Regions from separate parts of the Priestia sp. FSL W8-0524 genome, predicted to be linked through region 1. Evidence: riboswitches for the same ligand, from Rfam matches in the RefSeq annotation. Region 1 holds a riboswitch; the other holds the start of a gene.
What was found. A riboswitch is a leader RNA that binds a small molecule or an ion and turns the genes downstream of it on or off. The one in region 1 is predicted to bind thiamine pyrophosphate.

Region 1 (6,225 bases):
TTATGACAAAGAAATTGAATGAGTAAAAGACAGGAAAGAAGGCGCAGATGATTTGTTTATTTGTATGCAAACTGTGCGGGCAAGCAGCTGTCATTTATCCTGTTAGCAAGTAAGCTTTTTAGGCAAAGCCTTTTTAGGAGGCTTTGTTTTGGTCATGATTCATATAAAAAGGTATAAACTAGGTTTTCTCACTAGACAAAAAGGTTTTTCCTATGTAGTATAGGTGTCAGATAATACAAAACGAATGTTCAGTATAAATAATAAATGTACGGGGCGGTGGAAATAGCTTGAATAAAAAAAAGCTTCAAAGTGAACAAACCAAAAGAAAAGTGGCAGATGCCGCTAAAGCATTATTTTCTCAAAAAGGCTATAAAGCTACATCTATTGAGGAAATTGTAGAAGCTACGGGAAGCAGTAAAGGGAATATTTATTATCACTTTAAAAGTAAAGAAGGGCTTTTTCTTTATTTAATAGACGAATGGGATCTTGAGTGGGAACGAAACTGGAAAGAAAGAGAGTCTCTTTACAAAACAACAAGAGATAAGCTTTTTGGAATAGCGGAGCAAATCATTTTAGATGATTTGAATCATCCTCTTACGAAAGCTGCGGATGAGTTTTTTAACAACGAGGAGAAGGGCAGCGACATCGAAGAGCGAATTGATGAGATGGTGAAACGACACGTGGAGTTTAACCGGGAACTTTTGCAACAGGGCATCGATGAAAGCGAGTTTTCTCATAAAAATGCAGAGCAACTTGCAGTAATTTTAGAAGGGTTGTTTGTTGGAATGAGCCGCATGTCTCGAAAAACGAGTACGGAAAATGCCCTGCAGCTTTACCATTCAGCAATCGATGTATTTTTAAACGGAATTATAGCAAGGTCTTCTTAAATAAGCGGGGATGCTTATTGCGGCAATGAGTAATCCCTCATTATTTTGTATTTTTATAGACCGAACGTTCAGTATTTTTGTAATCAGGAGGTTTATATGTCATTATTGTTAAGAAATCGAGCGGCGATTTTGCTGCTCATGCTAAATATTTTTATTATCTTTACGGGAATCGGTCTCGTTATTCCAATTATGCCAACCTATATGACGGAGCTTCATATCAACGGCAGCGTGATGGGGCTTTTAGTAGCGGTGTTTTCACTAACTCAATTTCTGTTTTCGCCTTTAGCGGGGCGATTATCCGATTCGTTAGGGAGAAAGAAAATTATTGTAGCGGGAATGATTGTTTTTGCCCTGTCTGAATGGTTCTTTGGTTCAGTGAGTACACCTCTTTTATTATTTGTGTCCAGAATGCTAGGTGGGGTCGGAGCCGCGCTTATTATGCCTGCTGTTATGGCCTATACAGCGGACGTGACGTCTGCTAAAGAACGCGCTAAAGGAATGGGCTATGTGACGGCAGCGATTACAACAGGATTTATTATCGGGCCCGGTATTGGAGGCTTTTTAGCTGAATACGGCATGCGCGTGCCATTTTACATGGCCGCAGTAGCAGGAGGCTTGGCTGCAGTGATTACGCTTTTTGTTTTGCCGGAGTCTCGTCCTGTACAAGGTCATGCTGTTTCAAACAATGAGAATCCAAAAGAAGATCGGCTGCTACTGCAGCTTATGAATTCCTACAAAGAACCTTATTTTTTAAGTTTAATTATCGTTTTTGTGACATCGTTTGGATTATCCAATTATGAAACGATCTTTTCACTATTTGTTGATCATAAATTTAGCTTTACGCCAAAAGATATTGCGTTTGTTATTACGTTTGGCTCTATTGCAGGGGCTGTTGTGCAGGTTACGATTTTTGGCTGGATTTTAAATAAATTCGGTGAAAAAAGAGTGATTTCGTTTTGCTTGATGATGACGGGACTTTTTATTTTACTTACGCTATTTGTGCACACGTACTGGCTTATTATTGTTGTAACATTTATCGTCTTTTTAGCAACAGATATTTTACGTCCGGCAATCAGCACGCAAATGTCGATGATGGCACAAGACGATCAAGGGTATGTAGCCGGACTAAATTCTGCTTATACAAGTCTTGGGAATATTATTGGACCCGTTGTCGCAGGCTTTCTTTTTGATATAAACATTAATTATCCGTACGTATCAGCTGCACTTGTACTGCTGCTTTGTTTTCTTTTATCTTTAAGAGCAGGAAAGGACCGAAAAACAGCTGTGAGAAATCAAGCGATTCAAGAGAAATGATAGAATTTTTAGGGGATAGAAGACCTCCAGTAGTTTACTGGAGGTCTTTTAATGATGCTTTTAGTAAAGCTGTAAGATTTACAACACCACTCAGCCTATAGCGAAGCTTTATTTTATGGGCAAAACAGTGAAATGGTTGCAAATAAAAAAGGTTAATAGTAAACTTTAAACGTAACAAGAATAGTATGGGAGCTTGCGCGGGGCAGGCTGAGAGTACAGGGGCGCCTGTTGACCATTTGAACCTGTTGGATAATGCCAGCGCAGGGAATGTGAGTACATACCAAAGCACTTTGCGCATGCAAGGTGCTTTTTTGTCTTTTTTTTGCAGTGTTAAAACTAAATGAAAAGAGTGAGAGAACATGGATATTAGTAAAATTTCAGCTCAATTAGAAAAAGTAAGAGATACAAGTCCGCTTGTTCATAATATTACGAATGTTGTGGTAACCAATTTTACAGCAAATGGACTGCTTGCCCTAGGAGCGTCACCTGTTATGGCTTATGCGAAGGAAGAAGTGGCTGACATGGCTCGAATCGCCGGAGCGCTTGTCTTAAATATGGGTACACTGACGGCTCAAGAAGTAGAAGCGATGAGAATAGCAGGAAAATCAGCAAATGAAAACGGCGTGCCGGTTATTTTCGATCCTGTAGGAGCCGGAGCGACACCGTTTCGTACAGAAGTGGCACGTCAGCTTGTAGAAGAATTAAATATTGCCGTTATTCGCGGTAACGCTGCTGAAGTTGCGAATGTAGTAGGCGAGTCATGGCTCATTAAAGGCGTTGATTCATTAGAAGGGCAAGGAGACGTCATTGAACTTGCTGAGAAAGCAGCGAACAAATTAGATACAGTGATTGTTATTACGGGGAAACAAGATGTGATCACCGATGGAAACACAACGTATACAGTAGACAACGGTCACCCGTTATTTACGAAGGTGACGGGTACTGGATGTCTGCTGACATCAATTATAGGAGCTTTCGCGGCTGTAGAAAAAGAATATGTCGGGGCAAGCGTTGCTGCTTTAAGTTTTTACGGAGTGGCAGGTGAAATCGCCGCAGCGAAAAAAGGTGAAGAAGGGCCGGGGAGCTTTCAAATTGAGCTGTTAAATCAGCTTCATCTTTTATCTGGACAGGATATTGAATCATATGCAAGAGTACATCAACGTTAAAAGGAGCGGGAAAATGACAAACGAAGAAATTAAAAAGCTGCTGAAAGTTTATTTTATAATGGGCAGCAATAACTGTACAAAAGATCCGAAAGAAGTGTTGAAAGAAGCAATTGAAGGCGGCGTTACCGTGTTTCAATTCCGTGAAAAAGGTGAAGCTGCACTAAAAGGCGAAGCGAAATATCAGCTGGCGAAGGAACTTCAGCAAATTTGTCAGCAGCACAACGTTCCTTTTGTTGTGAATGATGACCTTGACTTAGCGATCCGTTTACAAGCGGATGGCGTTCATATTGGACAAGAAGATGAAAAAGCTCATATTGTTCGAGAAAAAATAGGAAAAGGAATTGTGGGCGTCTCTGTTCATAATGTACAAGAGCTGCAGCAAGCCATAAAAGACGGGGCGGATTATGTAGGAATGGGACCTGTTTTTCCTACTTCTACAAAAAAAGACGCAAAAGCAGTGCAAGGTACAAAATTAATTGAAGAAGTGCGAAACCAGAATATTGACTTTCCAATTGTAGGAATCGGTGGCATCACGCCTGAAAATGCCAAACAAGTAGTAGAAGCAGGTGCAGATGGTGTTTCTATTATTACCGCGATTAGCTTAGCAGCGTCTCCAAAAGAAAAAGCAGCTCAATTGAAAGAAGCGGTAGGAAAATAAAAAAAGCGCACAGTGTGCGCTTTTTTATTATAGCTGAACGGTTTGAGGAGTTTCTTCGCCTTCATTCATAAAGCGAATTTCGTTTGGTGTAATTTCCAGAACAACATACTCAGGGTCATTTGGACCGTCAAACCATTCTTTCATGTGATCGTTCCATATACGTCCTTTTAATTGATCACCGGTACGAAGAACAGCTGTTCCGGATAATTCTAAGTATTGATCGCCATATCCTTCGCCGCTGTAGCCTAATAGTACGTGCACGTTCGGATTGGCTTCGATTTCTTCTGCCTTATGTGTATTGATATTTGTTGGTGTGTAAAGAGCGATACCATCTTCATCGCTGAAAAATGTCATATAGCGAGAGTGGGGTTTGTTGTTTACAACTGTGGCTAATGTTCCTACACGATTTCCTTCTAATACTTCATTTACTTTTTTAGCAATTTTTTGTTCATTCATTTTATCCATCTCCTTTATTACTTTTTATGTTCCTCAATCGAAGATAAATAAAACATACATGTCTAAAAAAATATAAGTTAACAATAAAATAATTATGTAAACTAATAAATAAAAAAATAAAAAAAGCTAGCTACAGCTAACTAAAAAATAAGCCCGCACTGCCGTAACCCTAAGTGTCTTAAATACCCAGATCTACTAGGTGGGTGCCCTCATAGCCGGGTTTAGCGTCCCAAGAAGGGCGTGCTATCTGCAGCTAAATTTTGAGCTCCCTTTTAACACTCAAAGGTTTAAGACAACATGAGTATACGCACAGCGCAGGTATGTATAACAAATGTAAATAAAATGCCGATATATAAATGTTTTCTAATTAATCAACTTTCATCGTACAAGAAATGATTATAACGGAATAATGAATGGAACGCAAGACTTTTATTTAAAGTTTTTCTTCTCTAACATCTTGGCGGTTATGCCGTAACAAAATAAAAAAAGGGCCCGCAACTGGAATGAAACATAAGAGAAGGTAAGGCCGGGATGCTATCTTTTCTTTTGTCATAACGGAATAAGAAAGCCACGTTAAAACAAAAAAATCAGCGGTCATCACGCTAACAAGCTGTGACTGCATAAAAGCATCTTCATAAGCTCTTATTGAACCTATGGATAGTCCGTATACGTAACCAGCAATCGTGAGTGCTAAGCATAGTCCAATCCATAGACGAGAAGAAATGATGGCAATGAAACGTGAAGGAATACGCGAACGTGTTCGAACTTTTTGTCCTTTCCAATGATAATAGAACAAAAGAGAAAAAGCTCCAAGCGCAAATGATAGGAGAGAAAATGGCCATCCAGGCAGTTTGTACGTATCTTTTTTACAAATCATTACCATGAACAATACTGGGAAAAGTCCTAAAAAAGAGAATACCATAACTACGAGCGGATCTACCTGTTGAAAATTTCCTGTGACAAGGTTTTTAAACAGCATATCATCAGCGGCGCTTGCTCCCGGAGCTAGCAGAAAGGCGTATAGTACAAGCATAGTCCATACAATGATGTACATATTCTCAACTCCTTTTAATTGTTTTAGTATACAAAAACCATTTCAGTATATTTCCCCGTTTTGTGATGAAGGGAAACGCTTGAAACTCTTCTTTAATTAGGTGTAATATTACACTAAAGACATGTGCGTGTATAGAAAGAAAGGGCTGTAAAAATGGATAAACAAGAAGTGATTAAATCCGTATCGGATAAAATACGATTAATTCGTTTAGAAAGAAACTATTCACAAGACAGAATGGCTGAAGTTATTGGTATTTCAAAAAAAACATTGGTTCAAATTGAAAAAGGGCGCACGGAAGCAGGGTGGACGACCACTGTTGCAGTATGCGGTTTGTTTCGTGACAGTGAAATCCTTCAATCGGTTTTAGGAGACGTCCCCTTAGAAGTAGTAGAAATCATTGCTCATAACGGCGTATCTTCTCCAAAAGATAAAACGCTCGGAGGAAGAGTATGGTGGAAAGAGATTCAAAAAGAAGGTTCTTTTCGTCTGCAGCAAAATATGATTAGTCAGCACTATCGTATTTTAGATGACCAAGACTATCGATGGTTTAGTTCATTTGATAAAAGCGAAGCTGTAGAAAGGTTTGAAGAATTAACGAAGAAATAAAAACAAGCACTTGTTTTCAAGTGCTTGTTACTGATTCATTAACGTGCCGGATGAAGGGCGGTTGAACCAATTCCATAGCTCTAC
Region 2 (6,225 bases), 1.6 Mb from region 1:
AAGCCAAAAGAATGGATAAAGCTTGGACTAGGAGTTGGCGTGTGCGGCGGTTTTACAACGTATTCAACCTTTGCAGGAGACGTCATTTCTCTCACTCAGCACCATTTATTTTGGGGAGCCATTTATGTCATTGTCTCTTTAGTAGGTGGAATCCTTCTTGCTTTAGCAGGCTATCTATGCGGTGAAGCGGCAGGGAAAAATTTAGTGAAAGTACATGAGGTGAAGTAAATGAGCATAGTGAGCTTGGCACTTGGCGGGGCAGCTGGAGGAATATGCCGTTATCTTTTGGGTTTAAAAGTTACAAAAACAGTTTCAAACCCTCCTTTTCCAGTCTCAATGCTGTTTGTAAACTTGCTCGGTGCGTTTGGGCTTGGTCTTTTTTACGGTAGTTATTATGGAAAGGTTCCGAGTCATGCTTATGATGATTCAATATTTTTAATGATTGGCATTGGGTTTTTTGGTGCCTTTACCACTTTTTCAACGTTTAGTGTGGAAACCGTACAGTTAATTCGGGAAAAATCTTATCGGAAAATGTTGGCGTACGTGGGGATTTCAGCATTTGGAACAGTTGGTTTATTTACAGTCGGTTTACTGGCAGGAACGTTTTTATTATAAGTAAAGAGAACGTTTCTAGTAGGGAAAAACAAAAAGACGGAGAAGTAGAGAATGGATAGAAAAGCAGAAGTTTGGAAATACATTTTGTTGATTGTAGCTGTTGCAGGTCAGATCATTGGTTTTTTATTTTTATTTATAAATGTTGTGGCGGCATTTATTTTTTACGGTTTTTATATTCTAACTTTTATTATGTTACTCCTGCTGTTTATATGGGATCGGAAAAAGGAAAAAGACAAAGAAGAATTTGACGACTATACCGATTACTAACTATATAAAAAGCAGAATGATTCGGTGCGCCGGGCCTCTTAGTAAAGAAGCTTAAAAGATACATCTATAAAAGGAAGAGAGCCGTAAGAGCATAAAGAGATATTGTATTTACATTTAGTTGTGTTATAATTTTAAGTGCAAAAACAAAATCAATAAATAGCAATCACTAGGGGAGCTTTTTGAAGCTGAGACGGATGTATTTCGGACCCTTTGAACCTGATCTGGTTTGGACCAGCGTAGGGAAGTGGCGATCATGTTTACATAACGATGCATGCTAACCACTCTACGTTGTAGAGTGGTTTTTTGTATGTAATAAAGCCCTCTGCACAAGATGAAGTGATTGAAATTTCTCTTTATTCTGAATGGAAAGGTTTCGATCATGTGGATATTCCTAAATTTCATGTCATTACAACAGATAAGCAGCCAATCGAAGAGCTTCAAAAAATTTTAACGGCTATCGCGCCTTTTGCGGGCGCCATTCATATTAGAGAAAAAAAGAAAACGGCAAAGCAGATTCAATGTTTACTAGAAAGCCTACCATTTTGTCGCTCTAAAATTATTGTGAATGACCGAGTTGATGTAGCGCATGCTTTAAAAGCAAAAGGTGTACAGCTTGCCTATCATAGTTTAGACGTTTCGTTTGTTATAGACGCATTTCCTTCTCTTATTGTTGGAAAGTCAGTTCACTCTGTGGAAGAGGCTTTAGAAGCTGAAAAAGATGGTGCTCACTACATTTTATACGGACATATTTATTCAACACATTCAAAAAAAGAATTAAAAAGTCGAGGGATAGCGGCACTAAAAGAAGTAGTAGACGCTGTGCAGATACCGGTTATTGCCATTGGAGGAATTACACCTGTAAATGCCAAAGAGGTACTTCAAACAGGAGCACACGGTATAGCCGTGATGTCTGGTGTCATGCTTGCGCAAGATCCCCTGAAAGCGATTAAACAATATTCTCATATATGGACATCTGGAGGTGGAGAAAATGAAGCAGCATTATGATGTACTGTTAATCGGAGGAGGTATAATCAGCTCTTCTATCGCTTATCATTTGTCAAAACAAGGAGCGTCAGTAGCTATTCTTGAACGCAATCAAGTTGGTTGTGAAGCTTCAAGTGCAGCCGCTGGTATTTTAGGTGCTCAAGCTGAAATTGATGAAGAAGGTCCTCTTTTAGACCTTGCTATTAAGAGCAGAAGCATGTTTCCTGAACTGGTGAAGGAACTAAAAGAAAAAACGGCTATCGACGTAGAGCTCATTCAAAAAGGCTTATTAAAAGTCGCTGGAACAGAAGAAGATGCACACGTATTAAAGAAAAAAGCCGCTCAGCACCACCGGTGGGACAAAGATGTAAGATGGATCGATGTAAAAGAAGCGCGTTTGTTAGAACCCGGGCTCTCTCCAGACATATACGGAGCCATTACAATACCGGGAGACGGCCAGCTAGCTCCGGATAAGTTAACACAAGCTCTTGCTCATGGAGCCTTGTATCACGGAGCAGATGTATTCGAATACTGTGACGTTCACTCTCTTATTATGGAAAATGAAACAGTAAAAGGGGTACAGACGTCCAAAGGCTCTTTTTATGGAGAAAAAGTAGTGATTGCAGCAGGCTCATGGGCTAAACGCTTTATTTCTTCTGAACATTTAGGCGAGGTGTTTCCTGTAAAAGGAGAGTGTATTGCTCTGCAAAGTCATAAGCCCCTGCTTTCTAAAACGATTTTTTTAGATGAAGGTTTTTACTTAGTCCCTAAGACTGGTGGAAGAATCGTAATCGGGGCAACTAAGCTGCAGCATGATTTTACTAAGACCGTTTCTGCACAAGGTATTCAATTTTTGCTGAATAAAGCTTCTGCGCTTCTGCCGGCCATTAAAGAAGCCACATTTGAAAAAGCATGGGCTGGTCTTCGTCCACAAACGAATGATGGCTGGCCTTATTTAGGAGAGCACCCTGAAATAGCGAATCTGCACATGGCTTTTGGCCACTACCGAAACGGTATTTTATTAAGCGCTGCAACTGGAAAAATTATGGCTGATGCTTTGTTAGGGAAAAAGCCAAATCATTCATTCTTTACATCATTTCAGCTAACGAGAGCAATGGAGGGAGTTCATTGAATCTAATTATTAACGGTAAGACCGTCACTGTCGGAGATGAAATTGAAACGGTCGAGCACTTGCTGCAGGCTCAGAGTCTGCATGAGCGAGTTGTAATTGTTGAATTAAACAAGAATATTTTGCAAAAAGAAGAACATAGCGATGCATGCTTAAAAGATGGAGATACATTAGAAGTTGTTTCATTTGTTGGAGGAGGATGAAGAGTATGTTAAAAATTGGACAATATACATTTAATTCACGTTTATTATTAGGAACAGGGAAATTTCCGGACTTTACGACTCAGCGTCAAGCGGTAGAAGAGTCGGAAACAGAAATTTTAACATTTGCTGTTAGACGAATGGATATTTTTGATCAAAATCAGCCTAATTTATTAGAAGCACTTGATGTGAAGCGTTTCACTCTTTTGCCTAACACTGCTGGAGCAAAAAATGCAGAAGAGGCCGTACGTATTGCTAAATTAGCAAAGGCTTCTGGACTTTGTGACATGGTGAAAGTAGAAGTAATTGGATGTGATAAGACGCTGCTTCCTGATCCAGTTGAAACATTAAAAGCTAGTGAAGAACTGTTAAAAGAGGGCTTTACCGTTTTACCTTACACATCAGATGATGTTTTACTTGCGCGTCGTTTAGAGGAGTTAGGCGTACATGCCATTATGCCAGGAGCGTCGCCTATCGGTTCAGGTCAAGGTATTATTAATCCGTTGAACATGCGTTTTATCATTGAACAATCAACCGTTCCAGTAATTGTAGATGCAGGTATTGGAACGGCTTCAGACGCAGCTCAAGCTATGGAGCTAGGAGCAGATGGTGTGTTATTAAATACAGCTGTTTCAGGAGCAAAAGATCCTGTGAAAATGGCTCGTGCTATGAAGCTAGCGATTGAGGCAGGAAGAGCAGCATTTGAAGCAGGACGTATTGAAAAGAAACAATATGCAACGGCAAGCAGTCCAACAGAAGGGATGAGTATCGGTTGATTAATCGTTATTCCCGCCAAGAATTGTTTCAACCTATTGGAAAAGGCGGACAGCAGCAAATTCAAGAAAAGCATGTTCTGATTGTAGGAGCAGGTGCTCTTGGAACAGGGAACGCCGAGGCCCTTGCACGAGCGGGAGTAAAGAAAATAACGCTCATTGACCGCGATTATGTAGAGTGGAGCAACCTTCAGCGTCAGCAATTGTATAGTGAAAAAGATGCTGATAAAAGAATCCCAAAAGCAGTTGCCGCTAAAAAAAGGCTTCACGATATTAATCATGATGTAAAAGTAGAAGCCCACGTAGCGGACGGTACCCCTCAAGTTTTAGAACAGCTTGTTGAGGGGGTAGATGTTATGATTGATGCAACCGATAATTTTGACACACGCCTTGTAATGAATGATTTATCACAAAAATATGATATTCCTTGGATTTACGGAGCATGTGTAGGAAGTTACGGAATTAGTTATACTATCATACCAAGTGAAACACCGTGTTTATCCTGTTTGCTTGAATCTGTACCGCTTGGAGGGTTAACATGTGATACAGTGGGGATTATTAGTCCTGCTGTACAAATGGTAGTCGCTCATCAAGTAACAGAGGTGTTAAAAATATTAGTTGGAGACTGGAATGCGCTCAGGAGGGAACTTGTTTCGTTTGACGTATGGAAAAATGAGTATACGAGCATCAATGTGAACGTATTTCGCAAATCTGCTTGCCGCTCATGCGGCAGTGAACAAACGTATCCCTTTTTACAATATGAAAATCAAACGAAAACAGCTGTGCTATGCGGAAGAAACACGGTACAAATCCGTCCGGGCAAATCAGCCAAGCAGCCGCTGCAGTCTTTAGGTGAACGATTAAAAGAAAAAGGATATAAAATTGAACAAAATCCGTATCTGCTTTCTTTTTATGTAGATGATTACCGTTTAGTGATGTTTCAAGACGGGCGCGTCTTTGTCCATGGAACAAACGATATAGTAGAAGCAAAGTCACTTTATCATCGGTATATTGGGTAAGAAAGAGATGGAGGTTTCAAGCATGACAGTACCAAAAGCATTAACCATTGCTGGATCAGACAGCGGTGGAGGAGCAGGCATTCAAGCAGATTTAAAAACATTTCAAGAGCGTGACGTTTTTGGCATGTCTGTTATTACAGCTGTGACTGCACAAAATACAGTTGGCGTTCAAGGAGTTTATCCTTTAGAAGTAGAAGCAGTTGAAACGCAGTTAGATTCAATTGCGACTGACTTATTTCCTAATGCAGTGAAGACAGGTATGTTGTTCAGTGCTGATATTATTTACGCAGTGGCTCGTAAAATCAAACAGCACGGACTGCAAAATGTTGTAGTTGATCCCGTTATGATTGCAAAAGGCGGTCAATCTCTTCTTCAAAGAGAAGCTATACAGGCTCTAAAAGAATTATTGCCTCTTTGTGAAGTCATTACGCCGAACATACCGGAGGCGGAAGTCATCACGGGGAAAGAAATTCACACGATTGAAGACAGAAAAGAAGCGGCAAAACAGATGCATGAGCTAGGTGTAAAGCACGTGGTAATTAAAGGCGGACATGATCAATCTCATCAAGATATGATTGATCTAGTGTATGATGGTCATACGTACGTTGAAATCAAGCATGAAAAGATGAATACAAAGCATACACACGGGACGGGATGCACGTTTGCTGCTTGCGTCACGGCTGAACTAGCGAAAGGCAAAAGCGTAGTTGAAGCAGTTCAAACCGCTTCGGATTTTGTTCACTATGCGATTAAGCATACGCTTGAACTTGGTTCGGGACACGGTCCTACTAATCATTGGGCGTATAGAAAATACTTTCGTTCAAACATATAAAAAAACGTGCCTACAATCTAGGCACGTTTTTTATGAAGAAGGAATATGTGTCGGAATCTCTCCATCGATGCCTAAATAATAATGTCTAATGGGCTTTAAATTATCATCAAGCTCATAAACAAGCGGTACGCTTGTGGGAATATTCAAGTTCGCAATGCCATCAGGTGAAATGTTATCCAAATACTGCATCAGAGCTCTGATCGTATTACCGTGAGCGGAAATAATAACCTTTTTGCCAGCTTTAATAGAAGGAGCAATAGTTTTGTTCCAATATTCTAGAACCCGCTTTTCTGTATCGGCTAAGTTTTCCGTTACAGGAAATTGTCCCTTGGCTAATTCCTTATACTTAGGGTTGGAAGCTTCATAGCGAATATCTGTTGTCTCTAAAGCAGGAGGGCGTTCGTCC

Region 2: linked by a shared signal. The riboswitch ahead of NST66_RS01295 (thiamine phosphate synthase) and the one ahead of thiM (hydroxyethylthiazole kinase) in region 1 are both predicted to bind thiamine pyrophosphate.

The regions. Positions count from the first base shown of each region.
Region 1 is NZ_JBBOUG010000001.1:1,857,095-1,863,319, forward strand. It holds partial or broken gene NST66_RS09290 (GNAT family N-acetyltransferase) at 1-26, shown strand, start outside; gene NST66_RS09295 (TetR/AcrR family transcriptional regulator) at 288-887, shown strand; gene NST66_RS09300 (MFS transporter) at 984-2,201, shown strand; TPP riboswitch at 2,377-2,485, shown strand; gene thiM (hydroxyethylthiazole kinase) at 2,561-3,367, shown strand; gene thiE (thiamine phosphate synthase) at 3,381-4,025, shown strand; gene NST66_RS09315 (pyridoxamine 5'-phosphate oxidase family protein) at 4,053-4,481, opposite strand; RNA gene ssrS (6S RNA) at 4,628-4,805, opposite strand; gene NST66_RS09325 (hypothetical protein) at 4,915-5,535, opposite strand; gene NST66_RS09330 (helix-turn-helix transcriptional regulator) at 5,689-6,141, shown strand; gene NST66_RS09335 (anti-sigma factor) at 6,169-6,225, opposite strand, start outside.
Region 2 is NZ_JBBOUG010000001.1:252,732-258,956, forward strand. It holds gene NST66_RS01280 (fluoride efflux transporter FluC) at 1-228, shown strand, start outside; gene crcB (fluoride efflux transporter CrcB) at 229-615, shown strand; gene NST66_RS01290 (hypothetical protein) at 667-882, shown strand; TPP riboswitch at 1,041-1,142, shown strand; gene NST66_RS01295 (thiamine phosphate synthase) at 1,264-1,887, shown strand; gene thiO (glycine oxidase ThiO) at 1,871-2,998, shown strand; gene thiS (sulfur carrier protein ThiS) at 2,995-3,198, shown strand; gene NST66_RS01310 (thiazole synthase) at 3,204-3,971, shown strand; gene NST66_RS01315 (thiazole biosynthesis adenylyltransferase ThiF) at 3,968-4,987, shown strand; gene thiD (bifunctional hydroxymethylpyrimidine kinase/phosphomethylpyrimidine kinase) at 5,010-5,819, shown strand; gene gpmA (2,3-diphosphoglycerate-dependent phosphoglycerate mutase) at 5,850-6,225, opposite strand, start outside.